DNA from 2 places in the Shewanella sp. MF08487 genome. Region 1 is predicted to be linked to the other one. Evidence: riboswitches for the same ligand, from Rfam matches in the RefSeq annotation. Region 1 holds a riboswitch; the other holds the start of a gene.

The links. Region 1 has a riboswitch for cobalamin ahead of ACRN9H_RS12415 (ABC transporter ATP-binding protein). Riboswitches for the same ligand answer to the same signal wherever they lie in the genome.
Region 2: linked by a shared signal. The riboswitch ahead of ACRN9H_RS04990 (TonB-dependent receptor) and the one ahead of ACRN9H_RS12415 (ABC transporter ATP-binding protein) in region 1 are both predicted to bind cobalamin.

What each region holds. Positions count from the first base shown of each region.
Region 1 is NZ_JBOZPB010000017.1:4,759-8,177, reverse strand. Features, by position in the region: gene ACRN9H_RS12420 (FecCD family ABC transporter permease) at 28-1,113, opposite strand; gene ACRN9H_RS12415 (ABC transporter ATP-binding protein) at 1,160-2,038, opposite strand; cobalamin riboswitch at 2,184-2,342, opposite strand; gene ACRN9H_RS12410 (histidine phosphatase family protein) at 2,606-3,394, opposite strand.
Region 2 is NZ_JBOZPB010000005.1:21,777-25,195, forward strand. Features, by position in the region: gene ACRN9H_RS04990 (TonB-dependent receptor) at 1-1,447, opposite strand, end outside; cobalamin riboswitch at 1,556-1,783, opposite strand; gene rihA (pyrimidine-specific ribonucleoside hydrolase RihA) at 2,169-3,131, shown strand; gene rbsK (ribokinase) at 3,145-3,419, shown strand, end outside.

The DNA of each region.
Region 1 (3,419 bases):
CTAGGTGCCTACGGCATGACCTTGTATTTACGGCATAACTCTACGCTTACGCAAAATCAGTAAAAAGAATAAGCTGCCGATAGCGGCAGTAATAATGCCTACGGGTAACTCTTGATTACCCAACAAACAGCGCGCTAATACATCAATCCACACCATAAATAATCCGCCCACCAACGCCGTTAATAAAATCGGCTGGCGACCGGGAAATAGCATGCGCACGGTATGGGGGATCATTAAACCGACAAAACCAATACCGCCACAGGTGGCAACCAATACTGCGGTAATTAACGAGCACAGTAGTAACATGTTGAGTCGTAACTTAGGTACATTTACCCCTAAGGTATGGGCGGTTTCATCCCCCGCTTGCAGCGCCATAATCTGCCGCTTCATGCCTAAGATAATCAATAAGCTCACCCCAACAACCAGAGTCGGCAAAATAAGTAACGACCAACTGGCCTTAGCAAAACTGCCTAAACTCCAAAACAATACCGAAGCCGTGGCCTGCGGACTGGAAAAATACAACAGTAAACTGGTTAGGGCGCCAAACATAAAGGAGGTTGCCACACCTGAAAGCAGCATGCGCTCGACTTGGCTATTAAGCCCAAGTCCCGATAACGCTAACACAATCAACACCGACAAACTGGCGCCAATAAAAGCGCCCAAGGGCAAGCTAAACCAAAGCAAACCCGACAAGGCGCCCGAACCGCTAAAAAGCCCAGAATGTGCCGCCATGCCAGCATTATCAAAAAATCCAGAGCCAGTGAATAAGGTCAACATCACCACAGCGCCAAAGGACGCGCCAGAGCTAATGCCAAATAAATACGGGTCTGCCAGCGGATTGCGCGTCACGGTTTGCAACACACTGCCCGCCAGTGACAAACCCGCCCCCGCCACAAAAGCCAGTAAAATGCGCGGTAGCCTGAGCTCCATCACAATGCGCTCAGTCATGCCGCTTGTCTGAGCGAGGTTAGCAACCTTATTGATAAACACCTGGATAACATCCATAAAGCTGATGTTTGCCGCACCAAAACTGGTCGCGGCTATCGGTGTAATCAATGTCAGCATGGCTAACGCCAGCAGCATCAACTGTTGTCTTGTCAAAAGTGTCACCATAGGCCCCAAATTTGAGGTGCAATACTGCGTTGTTGACTCGTCTGAATCATTCACTCTCACCTCGTTTGTCCCCGTTATGGGTTGCATCATGGTAACCATAAAAATAGCTGATTAAGGGATTTTTATGTTGCGGATGAACAGATACCTGAGCGCACACCCCGAACACATCGGCGATACGCGCTTCAGTTAATACCTCTGTCGGTGTGCCCATGGCACTGACCTCGCCGTTGTGGATTAACAATAAGCTGTCACACAGGGCACTGGCCAAATTAAGATCGTGGATGGAAGCAATCACACTAATACCCAAACTGCGCACCAGCTCAAGAATTTGAATTTGATAGCGCACATCAAGATGATTGGTGGGTTCATCGAGGATGAGCAGTTGTGGCTGTTGCACTATGGCACGAGCGATCAAGGCGCGTTGTTTTTCACCACCCGATAAACGCTCATATTGCTGGTACATTTTATGGCTGAGGCCGACTTTTTCGAGCGCTTTAGCAATGCATTCGCCATCTTTGCTAGAGTTAGTGTCGAACATGCCCTTGTGCGGCGTTAACCCCATACTGACCAATTGCTCTGTAGTCATGTCGAAATAATGCGGCGTATCTTGCTGGACAACAGCAACACTACAGGCAAAAGCTTTGGGCGATAAGCGCTCAATATCTTGATCAAATAAGGTGATTTTGCCCTGAGTCGGGCGCACAAATCGATACAAACAGCGCAGCAAACTAGACTTACCCGCACCGTTAGGGCCAATCAGCCCAAGCATCTGCCCTGTCGGCAGTGTAAAGTTAATATCGGTAAGAATAGTTTTGCTATCAATACTCCAACTCAAATGGCTCACATCAAGCGCAACTGGCTGGCTGGCAAGTGGGGTATCGCAGCTATTTAAGCTGCGGCTGGTTTGGATTTCAGAGAGTCTCACCAACGCGGCGCTCCTAGCGAGTCCAAACCTGCACTAAAAAAGGAGATACACATAGTTGCTGTATACATAGTCGCTGTATACATAATCGTTATACACATAGTCATCTGCTCCCTCGAGTCACCCGCTCAAGAATTTAAGCTGCACGCAGCGATAACAGAAATAGGCAGGTCTCCTGACTTGTCACTTTTATATTTAAAACTCTATAAAAGTCACGCACAGTTGCGGGCACAGTTCGGGCTGACTGACGAGCAGCTCCCCGATTCCCTATTATGTTGAAATTAATCTTTAGCCTTGGCAAAGAGGCTTAGCAATATTTGCCTAACTCCCCTTGCACCACTCAAAACCCTCAACACCTATTTCTGTGACGTTAGCCGCTACGCTATAGCAGGATCGTATGCGAGCGGTAACATCAAGAGAAAGCATTATCCTATATTTACCCTAATAGGCAATCGACAATCGCGCCGCTAAGATGAGAAAAATCTTCAACTTAGCGGATGGTTTAAATGGCTAACTATGATGACTAACTCTGTTACTCCCTGCAGTTATAACCGACGGCAGCGAGTCACGTTATTCGCAGCGACCGCTCGGCCAATCTAAACGCCAATAACGAGTGCCTTGCTCATCTTGCAGCACATTAATTTTTACCACTGCGGCGACGGGTAAATTAAGTTGGCTATAAAAACCCACGGCCCGTTCAACCCCCAGTGCCCGCGCCATTAAATGGCGGATAACACCGCCGTGGCTCACTAGCCATATTTTAGCAGTAGGCGTGAGCGTACCGTCTTGAGCCTCATCTTTATTTAAGGCAATAGAATTTAACGCAATAGACAATTGCTCAAACTCAGCGGCAAGTATTTGCTCAATAGCATAGTTCACTCGCGACTCAAAACTGGCCATAGTCTCACCGTTGGGCGGCGGCGCTTGCCAAGGATTTTGCCAATAGGCGGCTAAACGTTCGCCCTCTTGTTGATAGAGTTCATCGAGTTTACGTCCGTCCCAATCACCGAAATCTATTTCCTGTAAATCTGACAAAAATTGCGCCTCTAATGGCTTTGTCTGTGCCGTTAATATGTTGCTTGCTGATGTCGAATTTGAAGATAGCGCCGTACTTAACGGTGGTACTCCAGTTAACAGCGGCGCCGTTGAATGCAGCTCAGCGGCCAGAGCTTGGGCAAAGTCAGCACAGCGGCGTGAAGTTGAACTATAAATGGCGCTACAGACGCTGGCCTGCGCTGCAACCGCCGCCGACATTTGTTGCCAACCCGTTTCGCTCAATGGCACATCTACACGCCCGCGTAAGATGGCGCCGCCTTCACACTCACCGTGGCGTAGTAATAATAGTTGTATTTGTTTCATCGTATTCCTTGGCTAATGTTCAAGA
Region 2 (3,419 bases), on a different contig from region 1:
TTTCATCTTCTAAATCGAGACGATATAGGCTAACTCGTAATGTTTGGCTCGTAAGAGTCCAATCCCAGCCCGCTTCATAGGAGCGGCCTGTTTGCGGCGTTAAGCCAAACACACCTTTAGGGGTATAAGCTTGCTCATCGACTTTGGCAAAACGGAAGTTATCATCGGCACGTAAATACAGTCTATGCTCGGTGCTCGGACGATAGTTTAGCCCCAGTTCAAATGCATGGGCATCTTCATCAAGGTCGATACCCAGAGGATAGGCTTGACCATCTTTTAATTCATCTTGAACCCAAGCATAACGACCACCCACAACGTAACTTAACGTAGGGCTTAAAGGCACAGTGGCATGCACATAGGCACTTTGCATTTGCTGCACATTGCTACGCTGCATGCTATCAAAATCGGCCTTACCACGACTGATATCTAAACCCGTCACTAAGTTCAGCTCACCTTGGCGCGTAGCATAATTACCTATCGCTTTGGGGCTAAACATCAGCATTGAACGCGTATTTTGACTATTAGCGCCCCAGTTCAAAGAGGAAACTAAGGTATCGCTATAATCGACATCTGCAGCAAGCGCCCAGTGTTGATTAAGCTGGTGCTGATAACCTGTACGCGCCGCGGTGGTCATTTCATGAATATACTCTTGGGTATTATCAGAATGGCGTGGATTGGCTTTAAATTGCGCCTTGGTGAGTGAACCTGGGTTTTCACGATCATCATCGTAATAACTGGTTTCAATAAAAAATGAATCGGTCGCAGTTTTATACTGAATACGCCCTAAAATAGAGCCGGTTTCGTTAGCATTGTGCTCACGATAATTATCGCCTTGATTGTAGCTACCCGTTAAAAAGTAGCGCCAGTCTTTGTTGATGGCGCCTGAAATATCGCCACGGCCTTCATAGGTATCAAAGCTGCCACCAGACAACTGCATGCTACCACCGTTATTTTCAGGGGATTTAGTAACAATATTGATGACACCACCAACGGCTTGATCGCCATAGAGTACCCCTGCACTACCAGATAAAATTTCGATACGATCCACTTGATTAAGCGGAATGGCATTAAGGCTAGGCGCTGCGATATCGATATTATTGAGACGACGACCATCAAGTAAAATCAGCGTATTATTAACAGCAGTGCTGGCGCTAAAGCCACGCATTGCAAAGCTAGTTCCAATATTATTATCCGAAATTTGAATACCGCTTTGACCACGTAAAACCTCAGTCACGCTAGTGGCACCACTCATTTCAATCGCGGCGGCATCAATCACATTCACGTTAGCAGCAATATTTAACGGGGTATTATCAGAGCGGCCAATAACGACGACATGCTCATCGACTTTAGCTGCGCTGGTATCGTCAGCCGCCATAGCGGGCGCGATAATTGAAAAACTGCACAGGCTACTCATTAGCAGCGCGATTTTTGTTGGATTTGTTCCCATTTTACCTTTAACTCCTGCAAGGAAAACGGGGCATTAGCGCCACGATATGCATCATTCAGTACCAAAACTGACATTGACTATCGCATTTTGAAATCTGCCCACCGAAATCTCAAAAACACCTTTAGGGCCGGTCTCCGGACTTAAGCTAGGTTAATCCATTGCGGATTAACACGAGACTCATGGTTCATACTACGTCTATCGAGTCCATATTAGACTCTTCGCTCACGTACGGCCGTCTCTCACTTTTTACCGTTGCGGGGGCAGTGCCTGCATTTCACAGGCTTCCCGATTATCTCGCTGCCTTAGCAGGCGAGCACCTCAGAAGGTTGACTTAATATTCAAACTGGGGTTAAAAGCAGCATATTGCGTCTTGTAACCCTTAGTACATTAAACAGACTGCCATTTGGCAGTGAACGCGCGCATTATAGACGTCTACATGGATAAAAGTCCATTAATCCACATCAATCCTCGCAGTGATTACTCTCAAGCACTATTGTGCTCTTATGCTTAAAAATATCGCCTAAAATGCAGGTTCCAAACGCAGCGGCGCCCATCAATCGAGAGCCCATCAGCATCAATAACTGAAAGATATTTAGTAGCTTATTAAACAAAATACGAAAAAGGTCACACTTTATCATTAGAGTCACATACACAGACTAGCGTCCATCATAGGGCATGTTATGCTAGGCCGCTAGAACAGCTGTTTAATGGAAGTAACAGTATGACTCGTCAAATTATTCTTGATTGCGATCCCGGGCATGATGATGCCATTGCACTTATCTTAGCCTTAGCTCACCCAGAACTTAATCCCCTTGCCGTAACGACCAGCGCAGGCAACCAAACGCCAGATAAAACCCTCAATAATGCCCTGCGCATTTTAACCCTGTTAAAGCGTAGCGATATTCCCGTGGCGGGCGGTGCCATTAAACCACTGGCACGTGAATTGATTATTGCCGACAATGTCCACGGCGAAACAGGGCTTGATGGCCCCGTATTGCCCGAACCCAGCTTTAGTCCACAAGCGATGACGGCGGTTGAGTTGATGGCGCGGCAAATTCGCCAAAGCACTCAACCCGTAACCTTAATCCCAACTGGGCCACTGACTAACATCGCACTGTTATTGGCAAGTCACAGTGAATTACACCATAAAATCGAACGCATCGTATTAATGGGCGGCGCCGCGGGCGTGGGTAATTGGACTCCTGCTGCCGAGTTTAATATTTTTGTCGATCCTGAAGCGGCGGATATGGTCTTTAAATCCGGGATTCCTATTACCATGTGCGGACTCGATGTCACCCATCAAGCGCAAATCATGGATGAAGATATAGAACGCATTCGCGCTATCCCAAATCCAATAGCCAAGTGCGTCGCAGAGTTACTGGATTTCTTTATGGTTTACCACAGAGATCCTAAATGGGGCTTTATTGGCGCGCCATTGCACGACCCCTGCACTATCGCTTGGTTGCTCAAACCTGAATTATTCGAGGCACAAGATTGTTGGGTCGGCATTGAAACACAAAGCGAACTGACCTTAGGCATGACTGTGGTTGATCGCTATCAACTCACAGGTAAACCCGCCAATGCCACTGTATTATTTGGCCTAGATAGACAAGGCTTTGTCGATTTACTGGTCGACAGTTTGCGTGTCTACGATGCCTCTTATCTCAATCGCAAAGATTGCTAACAGTGAGCGTTTTATGAGCCAGATACTGATTATCGGCAGCGCTAATGCTGATCATGTGATGAAATTTGAATACTTGCCCGCTGCGGGGCAAACCTTGATGAGCCGTGAATATCGGCTTGAACAAGGGGGAAAAGGCGCGAATCAAGCCGTCGCCTGTGCTCGCTTAGCCAAACCAGGCTCGCGCATTGATTTTATCTGCCATCTTGGGCAAGACAGTGTCGGTGATGATATGCGTCAGAACTGGATTAAAGACGGCATTAGTACTGAAGGTATCAGCCAAATAACCGG